4 regions of the Sodalis sp. RH22 genome follow, and region 2 is predicted to be linked to each of the others. Evidence: predicted binding sites of a transcription regulator. Region 2 holds the regulator's gene; each other region holds the start of a gene.

Region 1 (7,887 bases), 820 kb from region 2:
CTTTCAGGACGTGATTTTCTGGCCGCAGATAGACCGGGTGTTGCAATGGGCTAAAGGACATGTCACCTCGACCCTGTTCGTCTGTTGGGCGGTACAGGCGGCGCTGAATATTTTATACGACATTCCCAAAATGACCCGGCGGGAGAAGCTGGCCGGCGTATATCAGCATAACACCCTTAAGCCGCATGCCTTGCTGACCCGTGGGTTTGACGAGACGTTTCTGGCGCCGCATTCCCGCTATGCCGACTTCCCCTCCGACGTTATCCGTCAATATACCGACCTGGAGATCCTGGCGGAATCGGAGCAAACCGGCGCCTATCTATTCGCCAGTCCCGATAAACGCCTGGCCTTCGTCACCGGTCATCCGGAATACGACGCCTTAACCCTGGCCGGCGAATATCATCGCGATCTGGCGGCCGGCCTGAATCCCGCCATCCCGGTTAACTATTTCCCGGATAATAATCCAGACCTGCCGCCCAGGGCCAGCTGGCGCAGCCATGGGCATTTATTGTTCGCCAACTGGCTGAACTACTACGTTTACCAGATTACGCCATACGATCTGAAAAAAATGAATCCCACCCTGGATTAAAAGGGAATGCAGCTCGCACCCTGTTCCGCGCCGGAGAGTTGCCCGCGCAGCGCGCCGAACAGTTCGCGGCCGCAGCCGATATGCTCCGCGCTTAAATCAGGCCGCGCCACGATCCGCCGCGCCAGTTCGTCGGCGTCCACCAGCAACGACAGCTCGCCGGTAACGCCGTTCACCCGCACCCGATCGCCCGTCTGGATTTTCGCCAGCAATCCGCCGTTATAGGCCTCCGGCGTGACATGGATGGCCGCCGGCACCTTGCCTGACGCGCCGGATAAACGTCCGTCGGTGACCAGGGCGACCTTGTAGCCGCGATCCAGCAGCACGCCCAGCGGTGGCATCAGTTTATGCAGCTCCGGCATGCCGTTGGCGCGCGGTCCCTGGTAGCGCACCACGATCACGCAGTCTTTGTTCAATTCGCCGGCATCAAAGGCCGGACCCACGTCATGCTGGCTTTCAAACACCATCGCCGGCCCCTCGATAACCTGGTTGGCCACGGGTACGGCTGAGGTTTTCATCACCGCGCGCCCCAGATTGCCGTCCAGAACCTTGGTGCCGCCGTGATGTTCAAACGGATTATCGATGCTGGCTATCACCTTGGGATCGAGCGAGATTTCGGTGCTTTCGCGCCAGGCCAGCACTCCTTGATCCAGCCAGGGTTCCATGGTGTAACGGCTTAAACCGAAACCGGCGACGGTATTGACCTCTTCATTCAGCAGGCCGCCTTTTAGCAATTCGCGTATCACAAGCTGGACGCCGCCGGCATCGTGGAATTGATTAATATCCGCCGGTCCGTTGGGGTAAATGCGCGACAGCAACGGCACGACGTCCGACAATTCGGAGAAGTCGTCCCAGTTAATGATAATGCCGGCGGCGCGGGCCATGGCGACCAAATGCATGGTGTGGTTGGTGGAACCGCCGGTGGTCAGCAGGGCGATAATGCCGTTGACGATCACCTTCTCGTCCACCAGCCGGCCAATCGGCAGATAGTTGCCGCTGTTTTCCGTCAGGCGCGTAACCTGTACGGCGGCGGCATCGGTCAAGGCGTCGCGCAGCGGGGTATTGGGCTGGATAAATGATGAGCCGGGTAAATGCAGGCCCATCATTTCCATGACCATCTGGTTGGAGTTGGCGGTGCCGTAAAAGGTACAGGTGCCGGCGCTGTGATATGACGCCGCTTCCGCATCCAGCATGGCCGCGCGGTCTATCTTGCCCTCGGCGTAGAGCTGGCGTACGCGTACTTTTTCTTTATTCGGCAAACCGCTGGCCATCGGTCCGGCGGGGACGAATACCGCCGGCAGATGTCCAAAGGACAGCGCCGCCATCACCAGCCCGGGGACGATCTTGTCGCAAATCCCGAGGTATAAGGCACCGTCGAACATATTATGGGATAAACCAATGGCCGCGGACATGGCGATGATCTCCCGGCTCATCAGCGACAGCTCCATGCCGTCCTGTCCCTGGGTCACGCCGTCGCACATCGCCGGTACCCCGGCGGCTACCTGGCCTACCGCGCCGACGCTGTGCAGGGCGTCCTTCAGGCGTTGCGGGTAATGCTCGTAAGGCTGGTGGGCGGACAGCATATCGTTGTAAGAATTGATAATGGCGATATCATTGCGGGTCATGCTTTTCAGCGCCAGCTTATCATCGGGCTGGCAGGCGGCGAAGCCGTGGGCCAGGTTGCCGCAGGCCAGCTGCGACCGGTGAACCGTTTTGACGCGTGCGGCGTCGATGCGCGCCAGATAAGCGGTGCGGGTGGGTAAAGAACGGTCGATAACGCGTTGCGTCACCCGGGCTACGGTAGGATTCATATCTGCCTCACACTTAAGATTGAATGGTCAAGCCTGGCTCTTGCCGTCGGCGGAGCCTGGCTCAACAACGGAATTGGTGTCCCAGCCGCCGGACAAACCGTCGAATCGCTTTTTTTATAATGACAACCTATTGGTAGCGAAGCGGCCTGCCGGCTATTACAGCGATATTGTAAAATTGAATCGTTTCAGCTAAAAAAGCTTAAACAGCCGGATGCGCCCTCTGGAGATTACCGGCCGGGTATGACAATGATTATCCCTGGCATAACAAGCATAGTTGCTGTGCCGATCGCTGCTTAAGCGCGCGGGAGGTCAGCCGCCGTTGCCCCGATCTGTTCCTTGATGCAGCGCAGGGCATCGTTGATGACCCCGTCCACCGGCTGGTTGATATCCACCACCAGGACGTCCTTTTCATCGGCGCCCGGTTCTTCCAGGGTATCGAATTGAGTGACCAGCATCTGGGTCTTGAAGAAATGACCTTTGCGCGCTTTCATCCGGGCTTCTATCACATCGAATTCGCCCTTGAGATACAGGAAGGACAGGTTGGCGTTGCCTTCCCGCAGCCGATCGCGATAATGTTTTTTCAGCGCCGAACAGACGATAATGGAAATGGCGTTGGTACGTTGCATCGCAAACGCGGCATCATTGATTGCCGCCAGCCAGGGCGCGCGATCGTCGTCGTTAAGCGCCTGTCCCGCCGCCATTTTGTTGATGTTGGCGCGCGGATGCAAAAAGTCGCCGTCAAGGAACGCGGCCGATAGCTCACGGGCCAGGGCGTTGGCCACCACGGACTTGCCGCTGCCTGAAACGCCCATTAAAACGAAGATATGGTTAGCTGTTGTTGTCATCGTAAGGCTCCGTGGCCAGAAAAGAGTGTAGTGATGTTACCGGTAACATTATCCCGATTTTTGCTGCGGTTTCCAGATGCTTTGTCGTTTTTTCGCGCTAATTGTGATCTGCTTCAAATTAAAAATGTAATCTGAAACATTCTTTTTACATCGCACAGCATCGTTTCGGGCCGGACCGGTGGGATTTGAAAAAGTCTCATGCGCCTTCGGCGTCGATTGCCTGTAATTTATGCTAGGATGTTCTGCCTGTTTTGGCTTCATAAAAGATGATTTTTTCAGCGGTGGATGGGGTAATGGTGAACAATCGAGTGGACGGACTGCGCAGGCAATTAGCACAGCGCATCATGGTGCTGGACGGTGGCATGGGCACCATGATCCAGAGTTACCGGCTTGAGGAAGAGGACTACCGGGGGGCGCGTTTCGCCGACTGGCCGAGCGATCTGAAAGGCAATAACGATCTGCTGGTGCTGAGCAAGCCCGAGGTGATCGCCGCTATCCATCACGACTATCTGGCCGCGGGCGCCGATATCCTTGAGACCAACACCTTTAACTCTACCGCCATCGCCATGGCCGACTACCATATGGAGTCGCTGGTCGGCGAGCTGAATACCGAGGCCGCCCGGCTGGCCCGGCGCAGCGCGGACGAATGGACGGCGCGCACGCCGGAGAAACCCCGCTATGTGGCCGGCGTCCTCGGCCCCACCAACCGCACCGCCTCCATTTCGCCGGACGTTAACGATCCGGCGTTCCGCAACGTCAGTTTTGATCAGTTAGTGAGCGCTTACCGTGAGGCGGTTCACGCTCTGGTGACGGGCGGCGTGGACTTGATTATGGTGGAAACCATTTTCGATACCCTTAACGCCAAGGCCGCGATATTCGCCATCGAAACCGAATTCGAGGCCATGGGCGTACAGTTGCCGGTGATGATTTCCGGCACTATTACCGATGCCTCGGGCCGCACCCTTTCCGGCCAGACCACCGAGGCCTTCTATAATTCCCTGCGCCACGTCAAGCCCCTGTCCTTTGGCCTGAACTGCGCCTTAGGCCCCGATGAGCTGCGCCAGTATGTGGCCGAGCTGTCGCGCATTGCCGATTGTTATGTCAGCGCCCATCCCAACGCCGGATTGCCGAACGCCTTTGGCGAATACGATCTCGGCCCGGATGAAATGGCCGGGCAGATCAAGGAATGGGCCGTTTCCGGTTTCCTGAATATCGTCGGCGGCTGCTGCGGCACCACGCCTGCGCACATCGCCGCCATGGCGCGCGCCGTCGAGGGCATAGCGCCGCGCGTCCTGCCGGAACGGCCCGTAGCCTGCCGTCTGGCGGGCCTGGAACCGCTGAATATCGCCAAGGATACGCTGTTCGTCAACGTGGGCGAGCGCACCAACGTTACCGGTTCGGCGCGCTTCAAGCGCCTGATCAAAGAAGAAAAATATAATGAGGCGCTGGCGGTGGCGTTGCAGCAGGTGGAAAGCGGCGCGCAGATCATTGATATCAACATGGATGAAGGCATGCTGGATTCCGCCGCCGCCATGGTGCGTTTTCTGCATTTGATCGCCGGCGAACCGGATATATCCCGGGTGCCGATTATGATCGATTCGTCGAAATGGGACGTCATCGAGCAAGGGCTGAAGTGCATCCAGGGTAAGGGCATCGTTAATTCCATCTCGATGAAGGAAGGCGAGGCCGCCTTTATCCACCATGCCCGTTTGGTGCGCCGTTACGGCGCCGCGGTCGTAGTGATGGCGTTTGATGAAGAGGGCCAGGCGGATACCCGGCAGCGCAAGATAGACATTTGCCGCCGCGCTTACCGCATCCTGACCGAAACCGTGGGTTTCCCGCCGGAAGATATTATCTTCGACCCCAATATTTTTGCCATCGCCACAGGGATTGAAGAACACAATAACTATGCCCAGGACTTTATCGGCGCCTGTGCCGATATCAAGGCCGAGCTGCCCCATGCGCTGATTTCCGGCGGGGTATCCAACGTGTCGTTTTCGTTTCGCGGCAACGAGCCGGTACGCGAGGCCATACACGCGGTGTTCCTTTATTACGCCATCAAGAACGGCCTGGATATGGGGATCGTCAACGCCGGCCAGCTGGCCATCTATGACGACCTGTCCGATGAGCTGCGCGAGGCGGTAGAGGACGTGGTGCTCAACCGGCGCGCCGACGGCACCGAAAGACTCCTGGATCTGGCGGAGAAATACCGCGTTGGCAAAAACGACGACGATACGAAACAACAGCAGGCGGAATGGCGCGGCTGGCCGGTCAATAAACGGCTGGAGTACGCGCTGGTAAAAGGCATTACCGAATACATCGAAGCGGATACCGAAGAATCGCGGCAACAGGCGGCGCGGCCCATTGAGGTGATTGAAGGGCCGCTGATGGCCGGCATGAACGTGGTGGGCGACCTGTTCGGCGCCGGGAAGATGTTCCTGCCGCAGGTGGTCAAGTCGGCGCGGGTCATGAAGCAGGCGGTTGCCTATCTGGAACCCTTTATCAAGGCGGGAAAAGAAAAGCAAAAGGCGGCCGGCAAGATTCTGCTGGCGACGGTGAAAGGCGATGTGCATGATATCGGCAAAAATATCGTCGGCGTGGTGCTGCAATGCAATAACTACGAAATCATCGACCTGGGCGTGATGGTCTCGATGGATAAGATCCTGAAAGCGGCGCGGGAATTCAACGTGGATATTATCGGCCTGTCGGGCTTGATCACGCCCTCGCTCGATGAGATGGTCAACGTCGCCAAAGAGATGGAACGCCAGGGATTTACCCTGCCGTTGCTGATTGGCGGCGCCACCACCTCGAAGGCGCACACCGCGGTTAAAATCGAGAAAAACTACAGCGGGCCGACGGTGTATGTGCAGAATGCCTCGCGCAGCGTGGGGGTGGTGTCGGCCCTGCTGTCGGACGAGCAGCGGGATGAATTTATACTGCGTACCCGTAAGGAGTATGACACGGTGCGCATCCAGCATGGCCGCAAAAAGCCCCGTACGCCGCCGGTCTCGCTGCAGGCCGCGCGCGATAACGACTTGGCCATCGATTGGGATAGCTATATTCCCCCGGTGGCCCATCGCCTGGGCATTCAGTCCGTCAGCGCCTCTATCGAGACATTGCGCAACTATATTGACTGGACGCCGTTTTTTATGACCTGGTCGCTGGCGGGTAAATACCCCCGCATCCTGGAGGATGAAGTGGTCGGCGCCGAGGCGAAACGCGTGTTTGACGACGCCAATGCCCTGCTGGACCAGCTTTCCGCGCAAAAATCCCTTAACCCGCGCGGGGTGGTGGGTATTTTTCCCGCCAACCGGGTGGGCGACGACATCGAAATCTATCGCGATGAAAGCCGGCGCGAAATTTTGGTGGTCAGCCATCATCTGCGTCAGCAGACGGAGAAAAGCGAATTCGCCAATTATTGCCTGGCGGATTTTGTGGCGCCGAAAGACAGTGGCAAGGCGGACTACCTGGGCGCGTTCGCCGTCACCGGCGGTCTGGAGGAAGATGCGCTGGCGGCGGCCTTTGACGCCCAACAGGACGATTATAATAAAATCATGGTCAAAGCCCTTTGCGACCGTCTGGCCGAAGCCTTTGCCGAATATCTCCATGAGCGGGTGCGTAAAGTCTACTGGGGCTACGCGCCCAACGAGAACCTGAGCAATGACGAATTGATTCGGGAAAACTACCAGGGCATCCGCCCGGCGCCCGGCTATCCGGCCTGTCCCGACCACACCGAGAAAGCGGCTATCTGGCAATTGCTGAATGTGGACGACACCGCCGGGATGCGCCTGACGGAGTCCTATGCCATGTGGCCCGGCGCGTCGGTCTCCGGCTGGTATTTCAGCCATCCCGACAGTAAATATTATGCCGTGGCGCAGATCCAGCGGGATCAGGTGGAAGATTATGCCCGGCGTAAAAATATGCCTATCGCTGAAGTTGAACGCTGGCTGGCGCCGAACCTGGGCTACGATGCGGACTGATCGGCCACGGATGTCACAGCGGTAAAATAGCGGGGCGGCCCGGCGTTGACGCGCCGCGCTGCTTCATTGTGCTTTCCCCATTCCCCCCGCGCGTTTTCATAAGAAAAAAATATCGATATGCTTAATATTGAATCTATTAGCAATATTCAATTTTTGTTTTAAATGATTTAACGCTAATTAATTATAGCTAATAATATAATTATTTTACCTATTGGGATGGACGGGTTAAATTTAATCGTACTCAAGGACAAGCTGAGAAAGAAAAGTTTTATATTATTTTAATTATATTAATTTTTTTTAAAATACTTAGCGCCACTTTCCGCTGGCAACGCAAGGATGAGTGTAATCAATCCCTATTATTGAGGCAACTCTGTGGACACCCTTCATGAAAAGGCACCCTGGCGTACGGGACCGCGCGCACAGACGGGATGGCGGACTTAGCATGACAAAATAATAAGCGGTAAGAGGGCAACTGATGAATCAACATGAACAAAAAATATTTCTGACGACGCTGGTGGCGGCCTTCAGATCGACACATCGTTATATGAAGCGCAATTATCCTTATGGCAAGTCCGGGGCGAAAAGCCCTCCTTCCCCCTGAACGGCGGCGTGGTTCAAGGGATGAAAAATCGGAGAGAACGATGATTGAACATAATGTCCTGTTC
Region 2 (7,887 bases):
CGCCTGGCTAAGCGACGTAAACAGCGCGTTGTGCGCCTGGTTGACCTTCATGCGCGCGTAGGCCAGCGCCGCCGGCTCGGGGGCGGGTTGCAGCAGCAGCCGCAGCGCGTCCTGGCCCCGCTCCAGCGCCAGATGGGCGTTTTTGCGCAGCATACCGCTTTGCCACTGCGGCCATAACCACAGCATGCCGCCGAACGCCAGCATACAGCCGATCAGCGTATCCACCAGCCTGGGCACCAGGAAATGCGCGCCGTTCAGCGACAGTAGCTGCAACGTATACACCGCGGTCACCGTCATGCCGATCATCGCCAGGCCGTAATTTTTGCGCAACACCAGGTAAGACGCCAGCGTCAGGAACAACATGCACAGCAATACCGTGCCGTCGCTCAGCCTGAATTGCAGCGTGCCGGCGGCAATCACCAACCCCGCCAACGTGCCCAGGGCCCGATGCTGGATCCGCACCCGGGTGGCGTTATAGCCGTTCTGGCTGACAAACATCACCGTCATTAAAATCCAGTAGGGTTTGGGGAGATCCAATACCAGCCCCAGGCTGCTGCCGATGGCCAGCATAATCCCAAGCCTTGCCGCGCTGCGCAGCGCCATGGATTTAAAGGAACAGTAGCTGACCAGCGCATGCCAAAACGACAGCCGCTGCTGGTTGTCGGCCATCAGGTCGCGGCGGTAAAGCGGGCGCTGGGTACGCAGCAGCCGGGCGATACGGCTGAAATGGTAATAACAAAACTGTCCGACCGGATTATCCGGATGCCGGTCGGCAATTTTTTCCAGGGCCGACAGCGCGGTGGCCATGTTAAAACGCCCCGGCTGCCGGTGATAGAGAATATCATCCGCCAGTACCCGCAACCGCGCGGCAATCAGCCGGGCGTTATAGCGGATAACCGCCTCGGCGTGGCTTTGCGCCACCAGTTTTTGTACTTCGTCCGGCTGGTGCAGGCTGACGGCGATATGCTCCTGCAAATCCAGCGCCACCTGGAAAGAACGCAGCAGGCGTTTGTACTGCAGCTGATCATTGGCCGACAGCATATAAAGCTGCTGGTATACCTGGGCAATCAGATCAATCACCGCCTGCTGGCGGGCAAACAGCGGCGGCAGGGCGGTTTCCGGATCGGTATGCTGTGTCAGCAGGGTATATTTCGCCTCGATATAATCCGCCAGCTCCCGATACAGCAGGCTAAGAGATTCCCGCATCGGCTGCTCCTTCCACAACCGGAACCACAGGGCGTTGAACAGTCCGTACCAGGCGGTGCCGGCAATATACAGCAGCGGCGGCACGACGGGCGGCACATTGCCGGCCAGGCCCAGGGTAAAGATGGCGGCGATAAGCGCGGCGGGCAATAAACGGCCGTGCAGCGGGCTGATTTCACCGGTAACGCCGAACAGCAGCGCCAGGCCGAGCATCACCAAGGGCAATGGCACCGGCACGGCCAACAGCACCTGGATCAGCACGCTGCTCAGCGCGAACAGCGCACCGCCGACGGCCAGGCGCTTGAAAAACCGTTTATGCAGGGTATCGAGGCCGGCGATATTGCAGCAGGCAGGGACCAACGAAAACAGCAGGCCGTTTTGCAAGCTGCCGAATAACAGGCCGGCGGCCACCGGCAGGCATAGCACGATGGTTTGCCGCAGGGCATAGTTTACTTCAGGGTGGTAGATTAACCGGCGCCACATACTGTCAGCAAAAAAAGCGTGGTACGAAGCACCACGCCTGTATAACGGGGCTATCAGCGCGTGCCGTAAACAACAATGGTTTTACCGTGCGCGGATATAAGATTTTGATCTTCGAGCATTTTAAGAATACGTCCTACCGTCTCGCGGGAACAGCCGACAATCTGGCCGATTTCCTGACGAGTGATTTTTATCTGCATGCCGTCGGGGTGGGTCATGGCGTCGGGTTGTTTCGCCAGGTTCAACAGGGTTTGCGCTATGCGTCCGGTAACGTCCAGGAATGCCAGGTTGCCGACTTTTTCCGACGTTACCTGTAAACGACTGGCCATTTGCGCCGACAGGCGCATCAGGATATCCGGATTCACCTGAATCAGCTGCCGGAATTTTTTATACGAAATCTCGGCGACTTCACAGGCGGTTTTCGCCCGTACCCAGGCACTGCGTTCCTGACCTTCCTCGAATAGGCCGAGCTCACCGATGAAATCTCCCTGGTTAAGATAGGAGAGAATCATCTCTTTGCCTTCTTCATCCTTAATCAGCACCGCCACGGCGCCCTTAACGATGTAGTAAAGCGTTTCAGCCTTTTCACCCTGATGTATAAGTGTACTCTTCGATGGATACTTATGAATATGGCAATGAGACAGGAACCATTCGAGAGTCGGGTCTGTTTGCGGTTTGCCGAGAACCATTCGCTGTTATCCTCTTTTGTCATCGCTATCCCAGGTTCGGGACATCGTATTCCCTGTTACGGCGCTTGTATTATTCACTCTGACTCCGCGTTTAAACGGAGCGACGTAAGGGAACTTATTAGGGTCTGGTAATGTGATGTTCCGATCGATCTCTTGCCCTTTCATTATCATGAGGCCGATCCAGCCTTGTTTTTAGCATAGGTTTGAAGCAGTGTCTTCTGTTGTCTTGCTTCAGCATGAAGTATGTTCAGTAACATTGCCAGTTTTCCAACAAAAATGTAGTCTGCTGGAAAGCTTTTCATCAGGAGTATCATAATGCAGGCACGGGTCAAATGGGTAGAAGGGTTGTCTTTCATGGGCGAATCCGCCTCGGGCCACCAGGTTTTGATGGATGGGAACGCGGGCGAAAAAGCGCCCAGCCCAATGGAAATGGTATTGATGTCGGTCGGCGGCTGCAGCGCCATTGATGTGGTATCGATTTTACACAAAGCGCGGCAGGACGTCCGGGACTGCGAGGTCAAACTCACCTCCGAGCGCCGCGACGAGGCGCCGCGCCTGTTTACCCATATCAACCTGCATTTTATCGTCACCGGCGCCGGGCTGACCGACAAGGCGGTGGAGCGGGCGGTGACGCTATCGGCGGAAAAATACTGCTCGGTCTCACTGATGCTCGGCGCGTCGGTCAATATGACCCACAGCTTTGAAGTGCGCGACGAACGCCACGCCCCCGCCGCCTAACCGGCCCGCCAACACCGCACTCAAACCCGGCGTGTTCAAGGGAGAGCGCGCCAATGGGGTCGAATCGGGCATGGTTTCTCTGCCCGACCGAGCGCCCCATGGCACGGTATGCTAGGCCCGCCAACACCGCAGCGAATCCTGGCGTGTTCAAGGGAAAGCATGCCGATGGGGCCGAATCGGGCGTGGTGTTCCCGCCCGAGGCCTCGAGTTTACTTAATTTCCTTTCCTTCCAGCAACTGCTGTACCAGCGGCCCCATTATCAGCTCCATCGCCAGCCCCATCTTGCCCCCGGGCACCACCAGCGTATTAATATTGGAAATAAAGGAGCCTTGCAGCATCGCCAGCAGGTAAGGCAGGTCGATATGCGCCAGGCTACGGAAATGAATAACGACAAAACTTTCGTCAAGTGAGGGAATCGCCTTGGCGGCGAAAGGGTTCGACGTGTCGACGGTCGGCACCCGCTGGAAATTGATATGGGTGCGGGAAAACTGCGGCGTGATGTAGTTAATATAATCCTCCATCGACCTCACCACCGAATCCATCACCGCCTCGCGCGAATGCCCCCGCTCGCCGGTATCGCGCACCAGTTTCTGGATCCACTCCAGGTTGACGATGGGCACCACGCCCACCAGCAAATCCACGTGCTTCGCCACGTCATGGCTATCGGTTACCACGCCGCCGTGCAGCCCCTCGTAAAATAACACGTCCGTCGGTTCCGGCAACGCCTGCCAGGGCGTAAAGGTACCGGGGATCTGGTTATACGGCACCGCCTCGTCATACGTATGCAGATATTTACGCGACTGACCGCGGCCGGTATCGCCATACTGATGAAACGTATGCTCCAGCAGGCCAAAGTTATTGGCGTCCGGACCAAAGTAGCTGATATGGCGCCCTAAATCCCGCGCCTTGCGGATCGCCATATCCATTTCCGGCCGGGTAAAGTGATGAAAGCTGTCACCCTCCAGTTCGGCGGCGTGGATATTCAACTGCTGGAATATTTTACGAAACGCCAGGCTGGTGGTGGTGGTGCCCGCACCGCTGGAACCGGTAACGGCAATAATGGGGTGTTTTGTCGACATGGTAACCCTACGCTTGGTTGAATTGCGGCGTGAAGAAGTGCGCCCGGCATCAAGGCCCAGAAGTGAGTGTTAGCATATTTAGCGCTTAGGGGCCAGGGGCTTCGCTATTCGCCCGGCGTATTACCGGCCTGGTCATTAAACCGGCCGCGCGGCATGATATTGATATTTTCATGCAGTTCCGACCAGACCACCACCGCCTCGCCGCTTATCAACTGGCGTTTTACATCCTCGACCTTTTGCGCCAGTGATTTCTCCTGCTCGCCATAATCGGTGCCCTCACGCAGTACAAAGGACTCGATCAGGTTATAGAGCGTGTCAGGATCGATTTGTTCCCAGGGAATAATCACGATATTGTGTCCCGATAGTCAATAAATCAAGGTGTTGAGTAAATTTCACCTGTTATGCCTTGTGCATCCCCGTGCGCACTGGTAGCTTCATACGCGTTATTTTACGGGGAGCCGCCAAAACGTGGAACTGAGTCTTTTTCTGTCAATGCTGGGGTTTCTCTGGGTGGCCGCCATTACCCCTGGTCCTAATAATATGCTGCTTACCGCCTCGGGCGCCAATTTTGGCTTCTGGCGCTCAATGCCGCTGATGATCGGCATCATGCTCGGCATGCAATGTATCCTGCTGCTGGTGGCCTTCGGCATCGGCGGCCTGATCACGCTTTATCCGTCCCTGCATTTTATGCTGAAGGTGGCGGGCAGCCTTTACCTGCTGTGGCTGGCCTGGAAAATAGCCACCGCCGCCTATGAAAAACTGGAAACCGACGCGCCGCCCCCCCGGCCCATTCCCTTCTACCAGGGCGGCCTGCTGCAGTTTCTTAATCCCAAGGCCTGGCTGATGGCGCTGGGCGCGGTAGCCAGCTTCAGCCTGAGCGGCAGCGCCTATATCACCTCCGTCGGCGCCATCAGCGTCGGCATCGTCAGCGTCAATATCGTCTCCGGCGTTATCTGGCTCGGCTTCGGCACCCTGATCGGCCGGCTGCTGCGCAGCAAACGCGCCTGGATCGCTTTTAACGTCGCCATGGGCCTGCTGACGGCGGCCTGCGTATTGCTGATCTGGCGCTGACGCGCTTATTGCGACTCGAACTCCCGGGTCAGGGTCTCCAACTGTTCCTGGGCGTCCAGCCACGCCATTTCCGCCTCTTCCAGCTGCGATTTAACCTTGGCCTGCTGCTGCAGGGCCAGGGCCAGGTCCGCTTTACGGCTGATATCATACAGCGCCGCGTCGGCCAGTCCGGCCTCGATGGCCGCCAGCTCCGCGCCACGTTTTTCCATTTGCTGTTCATAGCGGGTAATGGCCTTGCGCAACGGCTGGGTCTGATTACGGAAATCCGCCTCGCGCCGCTTCTGGTCTTTCCTGGCCTGGGCATTATTGACCTGCGGCGCCGGGGTCTCGGTATCATTGCCGTCCTGCGCCGCCGCCTGGCGTTGCTGATCCACCAGCCACTGCTGGTAATCCTCCACATCGCCGTCAAACGACGCGACGCGACCGTCATGCACCAGATAAAATTCATCGGTGGTGGAACGCAGTAAATGCCGGTCATGGGACACCACCACCAGCGCGCCGTCGAAATCTATCAGCGCTTCGGTCAGCGCCTGGCGCATATCCAGATCCAGATGGTTGGTCGGCTCATCGAGCAGCAGCAGGTTGGGACGCTGCCAGACAATCAGCGCCAGCACCAGCCGGGCCTTTTCGCCGCCGGAAAAACGCGCGGTCGGTTCGGTCACCTTATCGCCACGGAAACCAAACCCGCCCAGATAGTCGCGCAGCGCCTGCTCATACTCCTGCGGCGCCAGCCGGATCATATGCGCCAGCGGCGATTCGTCGGCGCGCAGGAACTCCAGCTGATGCTGGGCGAAATAACCCAGCTTGATGCCTTTCGCCAGGCCGATGGTGCCGGACTGCGGCTCAAGGGTGCCGGCCAGCAGCTTGATAAGCGTCGACTTGCCGGCGCCGTTGCGTCCGAGCAGGCCGATGCGCGAACCGGGCACCAGGTTAAGCTTGATGGAATTAAGGATGGTGCGCTCGCCATAACCGGCGCTGACTTTCTCCATGCTCAGCAGGGGGCTCGGCAGGCTTTCCGGAGTACGGAACTTGAACTGGAAGGGATTATCCACATGGGCCGGGGCGATCAGCTCCATCCGCTCAAGCATCTTGATCCGGCTTTGCGCCTGCTTGGCCTTGGTGGCCTGGGCACGGAAACGGTCGATATAATGCTGCAAATGGGCCACTTTTTCCTGCTGGTGCTGGAACAGCGACTGCTGTTGCGCCAGCTTGGTCACCCGCTGCTGCTCAAACGACGAGTAGTTGCCGGTATATTCGTTCAGCGTCTGCTGTTCAATATGCAGGATTTTATTTACGATAGGATCGAGAAAATCCCGGTCATGGGAAATCAGAATCAGCGTACCGTCATAATTTTTCAGCCATTTCTCCAGCCAGATGACCGCGTCCAGATCCAGGTGGTTGGTCGGTTCATCAAGCAACAGCAAATCGGAGCGGCAAATCAGCGCCTGCGCCAGGTTAAGGCGCATGCGCCAGCCGCCGGAAAAATCCCGCACCGGCTGTTGCAATTGATCCTGGCTGAACCCCAGCCCGTGCAGCAGGCTCGAGGCGCGCGGCCGAATGGTCCATGCCTCGATAACGTCCAGCTTGCCGTGCACGGTGGCGATGGCGTGGCCGTCGTTTTTCTCGTTGGCGAGCTGGAGGTCGGCTTCCAGCTGGCGATACTCGCGATCGCCGTCGATAACATACTCCAGCGCCGGCACGTCAAGGGCCGGCGTCTCCTGGTTAACCCAGGCCATCGACCAGTTGGCGGGGAAGGTCACGCTGCCGGCGTCGCAGCCGAGTTCATGCTTCAGCAATGCCAATAATGTTGATTTGCCGCAGCCGTTCTTGCCGACGAGTCCGACCTTTTGCCCGGGATTCACCGTGGCGGTGGCGTTATCCAGCAGTACGTTGGTACCGCGGCGAATTTGCAGTGAGGAGAAGACAATCATAAAGCGCCATAGTTTGAGAGTATGTTAAATTAACATTATTGAATGCTATCCAGGATAACGTGTCCTGGTTTCAACTTTGCGAAGCATGGTAGCGGAAAAGCCGCGCCCTGACGACGCTTTGGAGGGGAATTGATCGCGCAGCCACCCAAAGTTTTGTTGTTGTATGCCCATCCGGAATCACAGGATTCGGTTGCCAACCGGATTTTGCTGCAGGCGGCATCGTCGCTCGAGCATGTCACCGTACATGATCTTTACGCCTTTTATCCGGATTTTTTTATTGATATTCACCACGAACAGCAATTATTGCGTGAACATCAGGTCATTGTGTTCCAGCACCCGCTTTATACTTACAGTTGCCCGGCATTATTGAAAGAGTGGCTCGACCGGGTGCTGGCGCGCGGATTTGCCAGCGGCATCGGCGGCGACGCCCTGGCCGGGAAATACTGGCGAACGGTTATCACCACCGGCGAACCGGAGGGCGCTTATCTTAACCGCGGCTACAGTCGCTACGGCATGGAGGATATTCTACGTCCGTTCGAATTGACCGCCACCATGTGTCGCATGCATTGGGTGCGCCCGCAGGTGATCTATTGGGCCAGAAGGCTGGATCCCGTCGTATTGGCGCGCCATGCCGGCGAATACGCCCAATGGCTGAAAGAGCCGCTTAACGAAAGGGGACAACGCATTGGATAGCAG
Region 3 (7,887 bases), 1.7 Mb from region 2:
AACGGGCCAATTTCAGCCTGAGCGGTCCGCTGATCGACGATGTGCTGACCATGCGATTGTACGGCAATATCAATAAAACCGACGCCGACAGCCCCGATATCAATACCCAGCAAAATGGCTCCTATGCCGCCGGCCGCGAAGGGGTGCGCAACAAGGACATCAACACGCTGCTATCATGGAAAATCGATCCCCGGCAAAGCATGGACTTCGAATACGGCTACAGCCGCCAGGGCAATATCTACACCGGCGATACCCAGTACAGCAATGGTAACGTCAGCAGCCTGGTGCCGACGCTGTATGGCGAGGAAACCAACCGCATGTACCGCCAGAATTATGGCGTGACCCATAACGGCGTCTGGGACTGGGGCCAGTCCCGCACCGGCTTCTATTATGAAAAAACCAATAATACGCGCCTGATGGAGGGGTCGACGGGACGCGTAGAAGGCATGATCAATAGCGACACCTTCTCCACCAGCCGGCTGGAGAACTACAAAGCCAATACGGAGCTGAATATCCCGCTGAAGTTATTGGTGGATCAAACCGCTACCCTTGGCGCCGAATGGAACCGCGAAGAGCTGAACGACCCGGCATCGATGCATGCCACCAGCCAGACCAATGCGAACATCGGCGGTGTATCGGGCAATCCCGCGCTGCGCAGCAGTAAAAATAGCGCGGAATTAAGCGCGCTCTATTTTGAAGATAATATCGAAGCCCTGCCAGGCACCGACCTTATCCCCGGACTGCGTTTCGATTATCACAGCAAGTTCGGCGCCAATTGGAGCCCCAGCCTGAATATGTCCCAGGAGCTCGGCGATTTTTTCAAGCTCAAGGCGGGCATCGCCCGGGTGTTTAAGGCGCCTAATCTGTATCAATCAAGCGAAGGGTATTTATTGCGCACCAATGGCAACGGCTGCCCGGCGGGGGTCGCCACCGGCGCCTGCTACCTGCTCGGCAACGATGACTTAAACCCGGAAATCAGTATCAACAAAGAGATCGGCCTGGAATTTACTGCCAACGGCTATGACGCCGGCATCACTTATTTCCGTAACGATTACCGTAATAAAATCGTGGCCGGCACCGATGTTATCGGCACCGCGTCGGACGGCGGCAATATCCTGCGCTGGGAAAATGGCGGCAAGGCGCTGGTGGAAGGGCTGGAGGCTAATCTGGCGATACCGGTGCTGCCCGATACGCTGAACTGGCGTACCAATGCCACTTATATGATCACCTCCGAGAATAAGGAAACCGGCAATCCGCTATCGGTGATTCCCAAATACACCATCAATACCCTGCTGGACTGGCAGGTTAACGATAAATTGTCCGCCAATGCGGCCTGGACCATGTACGGCCGGCAGAAACCGCGTGAATACGCGGACATACGCAACGAAGTCGGCTCGCTGTCCAGCAAAGAACTGGGTGCTTATTCCGTGCTGGGCGTCGGCCTGAATTACGATGTGACAAAAAATGTCCGGGTCAATGTCGGTATCAGCAATCTGCTGGATAAACGCATTTATCGTGAAAACGAAGGCGCATTAACATATAACGAACCAGGACGAGCCTATTATGCCGGCTTAACCACGTCGTTCTGACGGATATTGCGCCGCCGGAAAGCAGAGAACCCTGGCGGCGGTGAAAAAACGGGGATGGCCGGCAGGTCACTGCCTGATCCCTTCAACTGAAATAAGCACGTCCACCTGCTGCGAGGCCGGACCCAGATCCGTGGTGATATTAAAATCTTTTAGCGCCAGGGTTCCTTCAGCTTCGAAACCCGCGCGATAGCCGCCCCAGGGATCGTTGCCCTGGCCGACCAATTTGGCTTCCAGGGTAATGGGTTTGGTCACGCCGTTTAACGTCAGGTTGCCGGTGATATCCCATTCATCGCCGTCTTTTTTCACCTGCGTGGAGGCGAAGGTGGCCTGGGGATGTTGTGCTACGTTGAGGAACTCCGCGCTCCTGAGATGTTTATCGCGTTCCGCATGATTGGTATCGACGCTTGCGGTGTTAATCACCACGTTCACCTTGCTGGCGGCGGGATTATCAGCGTCGAATGTGAAGCCGCCGTCAAAATCCCTAAAACCGCCGTAGAGCCAGCTGTAGCCAAGATGTTTGATCTTGAATTGAATAAAAGCATGCTGGCCCTGTTTATCAATTTTATACTCCGCCGCAACGGCTATGCCCGAGGCGAAAAATAACGCGACCGTCGCCAGGCCCAGGCTAGTCTTTTTCAGCATGGTGTTTTTCCTTATATTGCGCAGGTTGATGAAGGTGATACCCAAGCATCCGCTTAAGCGTGATGTCGCCATCGATAAAATGATGTTTTAACGCGGCCAGGCCGTGCAATACCGACAGGATCACCACGCACCACGCCAGGTACAAATGGATGTCGCCCGCTAAATCGGCTTGCCCCGCCAGGCCGCTAAGGGTGGCCGGAACGGAAAACCAGCCGAATACATTTATCGGCTGCCCGTCCGCGGTGGAAATCAAATACCCGCTGGTAAGCAGGGCGAAGAGCAGGATATATAAAGTCCAATGCGCCAGCACCGCGCCGGCGCGGGTCAGCGGCGAGTAATGGCTGAGGGGTTTGGGCGGCGGGGAAATAAAACGCCAGATCAGGCGTAAGATCATCATGGCGAACAGGAGACAGCCGATGCTTTTGTGCAGTTCGGGCGCGCGATGATACCAGGTCGCATAATAGCCAAGCGTCACCATCCACAGGCCTAGCGCAAACATACCGTAAACGGCCAACGCCACCAGCCAGTGGATAGCAATGCTGATATGGCCGAAACTGTCGACTGAGTTGCGCCAGCGCATAAGGCATCGTCCTCGTGGGTTGCGTTACCCTTGGTCAACAAATAAAACAGATTGAAATAAAAAAGCAATTTAAGTCGTGTCAAATACGTTAAAGTTTTGTAAATAGAAACAACGAGTCCTGCCTTGGAAATGTTGGCATCAGACGTGGGCAAGGTTATTTTTAAGCCCGCGGAGAACGGCGTTGGCATAGGCCCGGTAGCGGATGCTAGATCAGCCATCCAAGGAGTAATGTGGCGCCGATGACCGTCGATGCTCCGCCGATCCGGGTGGATATCTGGGCGAACGGCATCAATGACATGCGGTTCGACGCTGATAGAATGGCAACGTCGCCGGTCCCGCCCAGTCCGCTGTGGCAGCATGTGACGATGGCGGCCTCGATCGGGTACATATTGAGATAAGGCGCAATCAGAAAACTCACGACGCCCATGGAAATGACCACCGAGGCACAGACGATCACATAGCCGAGGGAGAACACCGCGACGACGCTTTCCAGCGGGACATACAGCATGCCCAGTCCAATCATAAGCGGCCATACCAGTGTGGTGGATACAAATTTATAAAAACTATGGGCTCCTTCCTCCATCTTTGCCGGGATCACCCGCGCGTATTTACACAGTACGGCAATCAGAATCATCAATACCGGTCCGGGAATATGAACCCATTTTTCGACTAAACCCCCAACGATGAAAAAGGTGCAAATCATCAATAAACCGCCGCCCATCAGCGCGAAATCCACCGGACGTTCTTCTTCTTTTCGGGCAAACAAGGCATTTTCCGCCGCCGACCTGATTAATGTGCCATCGCCACTCCAGTGAGTGCGGCGGGTGCCCAAACGGGCCAGCACGCCGGCGCAGACGATAGCGAAAATATTGCCCACGACGGCGGCGGGAGCCAACTGCGCCACGTAAACATCCGGCGAGGCGCCCAGGATGGCGGAATAAGCCAGGGAAAGGGGTAAAATACCTTCGCCGATCCCGCCGCCCAGGATGGGGACGATAATAAAGAAAAAAGTATGGTAAACGCTATACCCGAATAATTTACCCACCACCAATCCGCTTATCGCCGCCGTTGCGGTTCCCGCCAGCAAGGGTATAAACATACGGATCATGCCTTGCACCAGGACAATACGGTTCATGCCGAGGATACTGCCGACCACCAGGCTGGCGATAACAAAATACAGCAGGTTGGCCTCCTTCATTAACAGGTGTACCGTCTCCAGGGTATTAATTTTAAAAACGCCAAAAAAAACCATTACCGACGGTACCATTAGACAAAGAATGGCTGGGCCGCCAATATCGCGCAGCACGGGAATCCGTCGGCCAATATGCGACAGCAAAAATCCCAGGGTCATAATGACGGCCAAACCACCAATCATATTTTTAGGCAGGTAGCTGGAATAGGCGGAAATAAACACGATGCTGGCGATGGTAATGAAAAGAATCAACGGCACCGAACTGATATCAGCGCCGTTGCATTGCCTGAAGAATGTCGATGAGGGCGACGTTGCTGTTTTTTCATAATTCTCAATCGGTTTGTCGATTTTTTCCATTATAATCACCTTGCTGTTTTGGCGGTGCGCTGATAAGAGGTTAATGGGTTTTATTGATTAAATAGCTGACGTTAAATACATATTATAAAATTATGATGTTTTATTTTATACTCAGACGTATAATTTGTGTGCGCTACTCATCACACAATCTTTTTGGTAATTTAATTAATCTTTGTTTAATTAAAAAACTTTAAATAGTTAAAAATGCATATTAATAATTAAATTTAACTGAGAGTTGCAACCTGACATGCTATAACAGTCACCACTGATGGGTTTTTTAGCCGGGTGCGGACAACTGCTTTATGCCAAGCTGCTCGCCGGCTGTGAGTGGAAAAATATAAATACAAGCGTATTTATTGATGTTATCTGCGAGGGTTGTGAAATGGCATCGTGCAAAACGTTGTACACACATTATACCGGGTCATTGCTGCTGGATAATCCCTTGCTGAATAAGGGATCGGCTTTCACCGAACAAGAGCGTCGCGCCCTCAATCTCTGCGGACTGTTACCGAATCAGGTCGAAACCATCGGCGAGCAAACGGAGCGCGCTTATTCTCAATACTGCCAATTTAAACGGGATATTTCGAAACATATCTATTTGCGTAATATCCAGGATACCAACGAGACATTGTTTTATAATTTGTTGCGTTATCATCTTGACGAAATGCTGCCGATTATTTACACCCCAACGGTTGGCGAGGCCTGCGAGCGATTTTCGGCGATCTATCGCCGCGCCAGAGGGTTGTTTATTGCCTATCCGGACCGGGATCGTATTGACGACATGCTGCAGAATTTCTCTAAACATGATATCAGAATCATTGTGGTTACCGACGGGGAGCGCATTCTCGGGTTGGGCGATCAGGGCATTGGCGGCATGGGCATTCCTATCGGCAAGCTCTCTTTATATACCGCCTGCGGCGGCATTAATCCGGCACAAACGTTACCGATCATGCTGGACGTCGGAACCAACAATATGCAGTGCCTGGACGACCCGCTGTATATGGGCTGGCGGCACCCGCGCATAAACGATGACGAATATATGGCCTTCATCGACGCCTTTATCGTGGCGGTCAATACCCGCTGGCCCCGCGTCTTGTTGCAGTTCGAGGATTTCGCCCAAAAGAACGCCATGCCCCTGCTTGAACGTTATCGCCATACGCTGTGCTGTTTTAACGATGATATCCAGGGTACCGCCGCGGTAACGCTGGGAACCCTGATCGCCGCCAGCCATGCCGCGGGCGGCCGGTTACGCGATCACCGGGTCGTATTCCTCGGGGCGGGTTCCGCCGGCTGCGGCATTGCTGAAAATATCATCGCGCAAATGATGGCGGAAGGGGCCGGAGAAAAAGAAGCCCGTGCCCAGGTCTTTATGGTCGATAGATTTGGTCTGTTGACCGACGATATGCCCAACCTGCTTGATTTCCAGCGCCGGCTGGTGACCGCCCGCACCTCGCTCGCCGGCTGGGGCCTGACTACACCCAGCGTCTCGCTGCTGGACGTGGTGCGTCACGCCAAGCCGAGCGTGCTTATCGGCGTCTCCGGCCAGACAGGGCTGTTTACTGAGGAAGTCGTGCACGAAATGCTGCGCCACTGCCCGCGGCCGATTATTATGCCGCTGTCCAATCCGACATCGCGCGCGGAGGCCCGGCCGCAGGACGTGCTCGCCTGGACCGAAGGCGCGGCAATGATGGCGACGGGCAGCCCGTTTGCGCCGGTGATTTACCAGGATCGACGCTATGATATTCCCCAATGCAATAATGCGTATATTTTCCCTGGCCTGGGGCTGGGCATTCTTGCATCGGGCGCCAGCCGCGTCACCGATGGCATGCTGATGGCGGCCAGCCAGGCATTGGCGGCCACTTCGCCTTTGGCGATGACCGGCGCGGGGCCGCTACTGCCGCCGGTGAATGATATTCAGCAAATATCGCGCGCGATCGCCGTTAAGGTGGCCAAAACCGCCCAGGAAGAAGGCGTGGCGTCGGTCATGTCGGAAAAGGACCTTGCCCGGTCATTGGAGCAGAATTATTGGCAGGGTGGTTATAGCCATTATAAACACTCATCTTTTTAAATCGTTTATGCGCCACCTGGGGGTTGGGGCTATCGGTCCGACACACGGTTTGTGTTTTTTTATGCCCATGAGTGTTATGAGGAATGCCGATGGATCCCTCCCACATCATTTTTGCCCTGCTGGGCTGGTTGGAAAATAACTTGGATCAGCCATTAATAATGGATCGGATTGCGAGTAAATCAGGTTATTCAAAATGGCATTTACAACGTATGTTTTCCAGAATAACCGGTACGACGCTGGGTTCATATACCCGGGCGCGCAGATTGTCCCGGGCAGCGGTGGCGTTATGCGTCACCGATTTACCCATTATTGATATTGCCATCAGATATCATTTTGACTCCCGGCAGAGCTTCACCCGGGCGTTTAAAAAACAGTTTGGCCAAACGCCCGCCTTTTACCGCGATACGACGGAGTGGCCGTCGTTTGGCATTTGTCCTCCGATACGACCAGGCGCCGCGACTATGCCGCCGCTCACCTATGTCACCTTACAGGATGTGCAGTTATACGGCGTCACCAGCAGCTATACCGGGTCGCTTGGGCGGGATAGCACTTTTTTTCGCGCCGATTTGCATACGGATTTTTGGTTTCACTATTTGGAGCAAGCGCGGATCTTACCGTCCGTCTTGTTTGGTCTAAATCATGTACTGCCGAATAAAAGCCCTGAAATGGGACAGGAAGTCATATTCCGTTACACCACTGCGCTTCAGCCAAAGTATGCCCCCACAGGTCAACCGGTAATACTGGCGGGCGGTGAATACGCGCTATTTACCTATAACGGAGATACGGGCGGCCTGCAGAATTTTATTTTGATGCTGTATGACACTTATTTGCCAAAGCTGAAATTAACGCGCCGTCAGGGGCCGGATATAGAGTGCTTTTATCCGCAAGGCAAAGAGGAGATAGCAACGCTGCATCAATCGAATTGCCAATACCTGATACCGGTATACCGCTGAAGACATCGTTGTCCTTGCCTGGCAGTATCCCAATGCGTTGTGCGGGTGATATTTGTATCCGGGGGCGTCCGGCCGGGTAACGAAGGCAGGGGTGCGAAGCACGATCCCGATCGTTACTGATAGGGCCTTTACCACGCTGTCGCGCCAGGCCGATACGGCGAAGGCGTCCAACTATCTGATGAATCACTGGCAGGTGTTGTGCTACTACGCCGGCGATGGCTGGGCGGAGATCGATAACAATATCGCCGCAAACGCGCTGCGGGTAGTGAGCCCGGGCCGCAAAAATTGCCTGTTCTTCGGTTCGGACCGCGGCGGTGAACGAGCGTTGCAAGCTAAACGGGGTGGAACCGGAAGCGTATCTGCGTCATGTGCTGGCAGTTATCGCGGAACATCCCATCAACAAGATCAAAGATCTCCTGCCGTGGCACCTCGACATCCCTGCTGAGTAAGGGGCAATACGGCGCTAGACGGTCGCCTACTATGATGCCGCGGCAATTTTTTATAGT
Region 4 (7,887 bases), 2.8 Mb from region 2:
TGGCCCTCGCGGTCCGGATCGCCGGCGTGGATCACTTCCGCGGCGTCGGCCAGCAGCTTTTTCACCACATTTAGCTGTTTTTGCACCGATGGCCGCGGCTGCAGCCGCCATTTTTGCGGCACGATAGGTAAATCGGCCAGCGACCAGCGGGCATAGCGGCTGTCATACGCGTCGGGCTGCGCCTGCTCAAGCAGATGACCGATACACCAGGTCACCACATGGTCCGGTCCGCAGGCTATATAGCCGTCTCCCCGGCGGTGGGGCTGCGGCAGGACATCGGCAATCGCCCGGGCCAGGCTGGGTTTTTCAGCAATAAAAAGCTGCATCGCGCACCCTCTATTTTACTCTTACACACAGGCCGCCAGGGCCGGATCTACGGGCATCAGGATACCACTGTTGGCCAGGCTGCGCCACGCGCCGCCGGCGCGCGGCGCGGGCACATCGCGCAACGCCGGCCCGCCGGGAACGGCTAGAAGTGACGCACGAACGGCTCCGTATCCGGCGCCAGGATAGTGGTGGAGGCTTTCAACTGCGGGGTACCCAAATACAAAAAGCCGACGATCTCATCCTGTTCACGGCAGCCGAACGCTTGTTTCACGGCCGGCGCCGTCGCCCACAGGCCGGTGCGCCAGATGCCGTTGAAGCCTTGCGCCAGGGCGGCCATCTGCATCGCCTGCACTGCGCATCCCGCCGAAATGACCTGCTCCCATCGTGGAACTTTGGTCTGGGTATCGCACCAGGCCAGTACGGCGATAATCATCGGCGCCCTGAACGGCGCCTGCCGGGCTTTTTCAACGCCCTTTTCGTCCAGCCCGGCCTCAAGTGCCGACTGGTGCAGCAGTTCGCTAAAACGCGTACGCCCTTCCCCGTCGATGATGACAAAGCGCCACGGCTGCAGCGCGCCATGATCCGGGGCGCGCATGCCGGCGCGGATAATATTATCCAGGACGTCGCCGGCGGGCGCCGGCTCGGCAAGTCGTGACGCCGAACGCCGGTTTAACAAAAGTTCTAATGCATCCATTACCTTACTCCTGATGGTGGGCACGACCGCTACGGTAACATATGCCCTTGGTTGGAAACAGTATGACGCTTTTTAAGCGGATTTTTTCTTATCTTTAATGCTGACTTTTAGCGGGGGGATCTTTAGGATACCTGACAACACACTCTCATCGGCATTGTGACGACTATTCAGCCATCGTAACGTTGATGGTTAAACGTTGCTGAGTTGATTTTAGATTATGATTCCTGCACACGTAGTTTTTATGGAGCACACATGCGCACATTGTGGCGAATAATATCCGGCCCCTTCAGATGGTGCTGGCGTTTGTTAAATTTCATCCGCGAATTTATCCTGAACCTGTTTCTTATTTTCATTATTGTCGTCTGCGTAGGTATTTACCTGCAATTGCACCGGTCGGCGCCGGAGCCGGGCAAAGGCGCCCTACTGGTGGATCTTACCGGGGTGGTGGTCGAAAAGCCGTCGGTCAATAATAAATTACGGCAAATCGGCCGTGAATTACTGGGCGCATCCAGTAACCGTTTGCAGGAAAACTCATTGTTTGACGTGGTGGATATGCTGCGCCAGGCAAAATCCGATGGCAACATTACCGGCCTGGTGCTTTCGCTGAAGGATTTCGCCGGCGCGGACCAGGCCTCGCTGCAGTATATCGGTAAGGCGCTGCGCGAATTCCGCGACTCCGGCAAGCCGATCTATGCCGCCGGCGACAGCTACAACCAGGCGCAGTACTACCTGGCCAGCTTCGCCAATAAAATCTACCTTACGCCCCAGGGCGCGGTGGATCTTCATGGCCTGGCCACCAATAATCTGTATTACAAATCACTGCTGGATAAATTGAAGGTCAATACCCATATTTTCCGGGTCGGCACCTATAAATCCGCCGTGGAGCCGTTCCTGCGCGATGATATGTCCCCCGCCGCCCGTGACGCCGACAGCCGCTGGCTCGGCCAGTTATGGCAGCACTATGTAGATACCGTGGCCGCAAACCGCCAGATCACGTCTGATCAGCTGTTCCCCGGCGCCCAGGCGATGGTGGCCGGCCTGCGGTCCGTCGACGGCGATACGGCGCAGTTCGCGCTGGCGAATAAGTGGGTCGATACCGTGGCCTCCCGTGTGGCCATCGAAGCGGAAATGACTAAGGCCTTTGGCTGGAACAAGCAAAAAAACGCGTTTAACGCCGTCAGTATTTATGATTACCAGACGCCGCGGCAACCGCAAAAAGGCGGCCAGATTGCGGTAATTTTCGCCAACGGCGCCATTATCGACGGCCCAGAAACCCCGGGGTCGGTCGGCGGCGACACGACCGCCGGCCAGATCCGCGACGCCAGGCTGGATCCCGATGTCAAGGCCATCGTCTTGCGGGTTAACAGTCCCGGCGGCAGCGTCAGCGCCTCCGAGATGATCCGTTCCGAGCTCGAGGCGGCGCGCACCGCGGGTAAACCGGTGGTGGTTTCCATGGGCGGCATGGCCGCATCCGGCGGTTACTGGATTTCCACCCCGGCCAACTACATCATCGCCAGTCCCAGCACCCTCACCGGCTCGATCGGTATTTTCGGCGTTATCAACACCTTCGAGGATTCGCTGGGCAGCATAGGCGTCCATACCGATGGCGTCGCCACCTCGCCATTGGCCGATCTGTCGATGACCAAGGCGCTGCCGCCGGAATTTTCGCAGATGATGCAGCTCAACATCGAGAACGGCTACAAGAACTTTATTACGCTTGTGGGCAAGGCGCGGAACAAATCTCCCGAGGAGGTCGATAAGATTGCCCAGGGTCATGTCTGGGTCGGCAGCGATGCCAAGACCAACGGCCTGGTCGATCAGTTGGGGGATTTTGACGACGCGGTGGCGAAAGCGGCCGAACTGGCGAAATTACAGCAATACTACCTGAACTGGTATCTGGATGAGCCGAGCCTGCTTGATATGGTCATGTCGCAAACCAGCGCCGCGGTTTATGCGCATCTGCCCGTCATGATCCAGGCGTTCCTGCCGGTGCCGGCCGCGCAGGTTTCCGCCCTGTTTTCCACCCAGGCCAACGCGTTTCCGAAATTGAACGACCCCCAGAACCGTTACGCCTATTGCCTTACCTGCGGTGACGTCCAATAACCTGGCCGCCCCAACCGATACCAGCCCCGTCCGGGGCTGGTGTTATTGCCTGCAGGACGTATAATTAGCGTATTATCCCGTCAACGCCTGTCCCTTCATGTCAAAAAAATCCATTTATGTTGCGTATACCGGCGGCACCATTGGTATGCAACGTTCCGAAAACGGTTATATCCCGGTCTCGGGGCATCTGCAGCGTCAGCTGGCCCTGATGCCGGAATTCTATCGCCCGGAAATGCCCGATTTCACCGTGCATGAATACACGCCGCTGATCGACTCCTCCGATATGACGCCCGACGATTGGCAACATATCGCCCAGGATGTCGCGGAAAATTATCATCGCTATGATGGGTTTGTTATTTTACACGGCACGGACACCATGGCGTTCACCGCCTCCGCGCTGTCGTTTATGCTGGAAAACCTGAATAAGCCGGTGATCGTCACCGGATCGCAGATCCCGCTGGAGGAACTGCGATCCGACGGCCAGACCAATCTGCTCAACGCGCTGTACCTGGCGGCCAACTATCCCGTAAATGAAGTCAGCCTGTTTTTTAACAATAAGATGTTTCGCGGCAACCGCGCCACCAAAGCCCACGCCGACGGTTTCGACGCGTTTGCCTCACCCAATTTGCCGCCGCTGCTGGAAGCGGGCATCCATATACGCCGCATGGCCTCCCCGCTGCCGCCCGGGGGCGACGGCGTGCTTATCAGTCATCCGATCACGCCGCAGCCGGTCGGGGTGGTCACGCTTTATCCCGGCATTTCCGCCGATGTGGTGGGCAATTTTTTACGCCAGCCGGTGAAAGCGCTGATCCTGCGCTCCTACGGCGTGGGCAACGCCCCGCAGCACCCGGCGCTGCTGGATGAATTGCGCCAGGCGGTGGCGCGCGGAAGCATCGTGGTCAACCTGACCCAATGTTTTTCCGGCCGGGTCGATATGGGCGGCTACGCTACCGGCAACGCCCTGGCGCGGGCCGGCGTTATCAGCGGATTTGATATGACCGTCGAGGCCACCCTGACCAAACTGCACTTTTTATTGAGCCAGTCGCTGCCGGCCGCCGATATTTGCCGTCTGATGCAGCAAAACCTGCGCGGGGAGTTAACCGTTAAAGAGTGAACGGGAGAGATCTATGAACAGCGCCTTACTGTTGATCGATTTACAAAATGATTTTTGCCCGGGCGGCGCGCTGGCGGTCGCCGAGGGAGACGCGGTGATAAGCGTCGCCAACCAGGCGATGGCCTTTTGCCGCCGGTCGGGTTTCCCGGTGGCGGCCTCGCTGGACTGGCATCCACGCCAGCACGGCAGTTTTGCGGTCAACGCCGGCGCCCGGGTGGGCGATACCGGCATGCTGGACGGTCTCAGCCAGGTATGGTGGCCGGTGCACTGCGTACAGGATACCCCCGGGGCGCAGTTGCACCCGCAGTTGCATCAGCAATGGATTGATAAGAAGATCCTCAAGGGCCGCCAGCCCGAGATAGACAGCTACAGCGCGTTTTTTGATAACGGCCATCGCCAGCAGACCGAGCTGGATGACTGGCTGCGCGCGCTGGATATCACCCATCTGACGGTGATGGGGCTGGCGACCGACTATTGCGTAAAGTTCACCGTGCTTGACGCGCTGTCGCTGGGCTATCGCACCGACGTGCTCACCGAAGGATGCCGCGGCGTCAACCTGGACGCCGGCGACAGCCAAAGGGCGCTGGAGGAAATGCGCCGCCACGGCGCCAGGCTGGTGACCCTGGATGAGATGATGCGCGGCGTCTGAGCGCGAAGCGGCGCCGGCGAAGGATAGGCGTTTCCCGGCATGGTGACGCGGCCGCGCCTGCCGGGATGGCCGCGCTATTCGGGCTTGATACGCGCCACCGGTCGCCCGGTCAGCTCCTCAAGCAGCTCGCGCTTGCTTTTCATCACGATTTGCCCGTCGGTGCCGATGCTCATATGCTCCGGCTGATGATTATGACGCGCCTGCCACAGCATCACCATTTGCAGGCAGTTATCCTTTTGTTCGGCGGTCAGGGGAACGCCGTCGGGCCATTTGCCCAGTTCCACCGCCGTTTTCAGGCGCTGGTAGATGTCAGGCGTCAGGTTAGCCAGTAGCGCATCAACGTCCACGATTTATTCCTTATCATAAGAATAATTAGCTGAATCGATAAAGCTTGCCTCCGCCGGCAGCGATACGCGCGGGTGTGTTACGTGCGAATCAGCCGTCGATTTCTTCGCCATTTTCCTGGTCCTTAAAACGCAGCGAAGCGGAGTTAACGCAAAAACGGGCGCCGCCGGGCTGCGGCCCGTCCGGGAATACGTGCCCAAGATGGGCATCGCAATTGCCGCAGCGGATCTCCACGCGATGCATACCATGGGAGTTGTCGTCCAGATAACGGATGGCGGACTCGTTAACCGGCTCGTAAAAACTCGGCCAGCCGCAGCCGGAGTCATATTTGGTTGCAGAAAAAAACAGCGGCGCGTTGCAGCACAGGCAGTGGTACTGGCCGGTGCGCTTATTTTCCAGCAACTTACCGCTATAAGGCGGCTCGGTGCCCCGCTCCTGCGTGACGTGGCGCTGCATATCGGTCAGATGGTCGGGGACGATGCGATCGGGATCATTTTTAGCCATACGTGCGATTCTCAGGCGGTGAATGAATGATAAGGGTTTTGAACCGGCTTATTATAACAAATAATTAACAACACCGGGATGATTTTTAGCTTAAACTAGAGGGCGAGAAACGACGTGAGCGGTAAGTGTGATGCATATCACATTTAGCTGCCAGGTGCAGTTTAAATGGCGGGCTACGGCCCCCATCTTATTCGTAGCTGTGCGGGCGGCGGAACGGACAATTTACGTTCAAATGGTGTGATTACGTTTGATTTGCAGCAATAATTGACACGATTCCGCTTGACGCTGCGCGAGGTTTTTGTAAGTTTACAAGTAACCTTTTATTCACTAATAATTAGCTGGTGGAATATATGACTATCAAAGTAGGTATCAACGGTTTTGGCCGTATCGGCCGTATTGTTTTCCGTGCTGCGCAGGAACGTGACGATGTCGAAATCGTCGCCATCAATGACCTGTTAGACGCCGACTATATGGCTTACATGCTGAAGTATGATTCAACTCATGGTCGTTTCGACGGTACCGTGGAAGTGAAAGACGGCCATCTGGTTGTAAACGGCAAAACCATCCGTGTTACCGCTGAGAGAGATCCGGCTAACCTGAAATGGGGTGACGTTGGCGTTGACGTGGTTGCAGAAGCCACCGGCATCTTCCTGACCGACGAAACCGCCCGCAAGCACATCACCGCCGGCGCCAAGAAAGTGGTCCTGACGGGCCCTTCCAAGGACAATACCCCGATGTTCGTCATGGGCGTGAACCATAAATCCTATGATGGCCAGGATATCGTGTCCAACGCTTCCTGTACCACCAACTGCCTGGCGCCGCTGGCCAAAGTCCTTAACGATAAATTCGGTATCGTTGAAGCGCTGATGACCACCGTACACGCCACCACCGCAACGCAGAAAACCGTCGACGGCCCGTCCCATAAAGACTGGCGCGGCGGCCGCGGCGCGTCCCAGAACATCATTCCGTCCTCAACCGGCGCCGCCAAGGCCGTGGGTAAAGTTATCCCCGAGCTGAACGGTAAACTGACCGGCATGTCCTTCCGTGTTCCGACCCCGAACGTTTCCGTTGTCGATTTAACCGCGCGCATTGAAAAAAGCGCAACGTATGAAGAAATCTGCGCAGCGATGAAAGCAGCGTCCGAAGGCGAACTGAAAGGCGTTATGGGCTACACCGATGAAGACGTGGTTTCCACCGATTTCAACGGCGAAAAACTGACGTCGGTATTTGACGCCAAAGCCGGCATCGCGCTGAACAAGAATTTTGTAAAATTGGTAGCCTGGTACGATAACGAAACGGGTTATTCCAATAAAGTACTGGATCTGATTTCCCATATCGCCAAGTAATCATTGTCGATAAAGAACGGCTTATGGGGCGACAGCAATGTCGCCCTTTTTATTTGATTCCAATGCTTAACTTCACAAGGCTCATGTATGCATAACTCTGTTTTTGCGTTACCCGTCAAAGAGCAGCTCTCATCCTCCATCAGCTTGCGTCAGATGGATGAACTGCCGGTTATCGTCATCGATCATCCGCGCGTCAAGGCGGCGGTTACCCTGCAGGGCGCCCATTTGGTGGCCTGGCAGCCCGCAGGCGAAGAACCGGTGCTGTGGTTAAGCGACAGCAGCGAATTCAAGGATGGCGTGGCCATTCGCGGCGGCGTGCCCGTCTGCTGGCCCTGGTTCGGCAAGGTAGCCAGTCCCAACCATGGTTTTGCGCGTATCCTGCCCTGGCATCTCGACGTCCATCAGGAAAACGATCAGCAGGTCACCCTGTCCCTCAGCCTGCACGACAGCGCCGTTACCGAGCAATACTGGCCGAAACCCTTTACCCTGACCGCGACATTTGTCCTGGGCCGCACCTGCAGCATCGAACTGGAAGCCAAAGGCGATTTCCAGAACACCGCCGCCCTGCACAGCTATTTTAATATCAAGGATATTAACGACGTCAGCGTAAGCGGACTGGGCAACAGCTATATCGACAAGGTGAACGGCGGCGTTACCGCGCAACAGCAGGGCGACGTCACGTTCAGCGGCGAAGTGGATCGGGTATATACCCACCCGCAGGACATCAGCCTGATTAACGACCGGGGCAATAAACGCGTCATCGAAATCCATCATCACCACTACAGCGACGTGGTAGCCTGGAATC

The links. The regulator CRP, encoded in region 2, controls carbon source genes, mostly activating them, when cyclic AMP is high. The targets are predictions, from matches to a motif close to ATGTGANNNNNNTCACAT.
Region 1: a site for CRP is predicted at 3,344-3,361, ahead of gntK (gluconokinase). Genes of this name have one in related genera too.
Region 3: a site for CRP is predicted at 4,489-4,506, ahead of ACL2XN_RS01255 (2-hydroxycarboxylate transporter family protein). Genes of this name have one in related genera too.
Region 4: a site for CRP is predicted at 5,862-5,879, ahead of msrB (peptide-methionine (R)-S-oxide reductase MsrB). Genes of this name have one in related genera too.

What each region holds. Positions count from the first base shown of each region.
Region 1 covers NZ_CP178731.1:3,616,849-3,624,735, reverse strand. The annotation lists gene metA (homoserine O-acetyltransferase MetA) at 1-589, shown strand, start outside; gene edd (phosphogluconate dehydratase) at 586-2,397, opposite strand; gene gntK (gluconokinase) at 2,691-3,242, opposite strand; gene metH (methionine synthase) at 3,536-7,222, shown strand; gene ACL2XN_RS16435 (Dabb family protein) at 7,864-7,887, shown strand, end outside.
Region 2 covers NZ_CP178731.1:4,436,149-4,444,035, forward strand. The annotation lists gene ACL2XN_RS20005 (YccS/YhfK family putative transporter) at 1-1,686, opposite strand, end outside; gene crp (cAMP-activated global transcriptional regulator CRP) at 1,740-2,372, opposite strand; gene ACL2XN_RS20015 (hypothetical protein) at 2,540-2,728, opposite strand; gene ACL2XN_RS20020 (OsmC family protein) at 2,688-3,110, shown strand; gene ACL2XN_RS20025 (phosphoribulokinase) at 3,320-4,189, opposite strand; gene ACL2XN_RS20030 (YheU family protein) at 4,294-4,536, opposite strand; gene ACL2XN_RS20035 (LysE family translocator) at 4,658-5,260, shown strand; gene ACL2XN_RS20040 (ABC transporter ATP-binding protein) at 5,266-7,191, opposite strand; gene kefG (glutathione-regulated potassium-efflux system ancillary protein KefG) at 7,324-7,884, shown strand; gene kefB (glutathione-regulated potassium-efflux system protein KefB) at 7,877-7,887, shown strand, end outside.
Region 3 covers NZ_CP178731.1:289,918-297,804, forward strand. The annotation lists gene ACL2XN_RS01240 (TonB-dependent siderophore receptor) at 1-1,589, shown strand, start outside; gene ACL2XN_RS01245 (YceI family protein) at 1,656-2,228, opposite strand; gene ACL2XN_RS01250 (cytochrome b) at 2,215-2,811, opposite strand; gene ACL2XN_RS01255 (2-hydroxycarboxylate transporter family protein) at 3,017-4,360, opposite strand; gene ACL2XN_RS01260 (NAD-dependent malic enzyme) at 4,743-6,428, shown strand; gene ACL2XN_RS01265 (helix-turn-helix domain-containing protein) at 6,518-7,381, shown strand; partial or broken gene ACL2XN_RS01270 (IS66 family transposase) at 7,515-7,830, shown strand.
Region 4 covers NZ_CP178731.1:1,399,985-1,407,871, forward strand. The annotation lists gene ACL2XN_RS06340 (DNA topoisomerase III) at 1-326, opposite strand, end outside; gene ACL2XN_RS06345 (NAD(P)H nitroreductase) at 470-1,021, opposite strand; gene sppA (signal peptide peptidase SppA) at 1,274-3,124, shown strand; gene ansA (asparaginase) at 3,222-4,238, shown strand; gene pncA (bifunctional nicotinamidase/pyrazinamidase) at 4,252-4,887, shown strand; gene ACL2XN_RS06365 (YeaC family protein) at 4,962-5,234, opposite strand; gene msrB (peptide-methionine (R)-S-oxide reductase MsrB) at 5,323-5,736, opposite strand; gene gapA (glyceraldehyde-3-phosphate dehydrogenase) at 6,087-7,082, shown strand; gene ACL2XN_RS06380 (D-hexose-6-phosphate mutarotase) at 7,170-7,887, shown strand, end outside.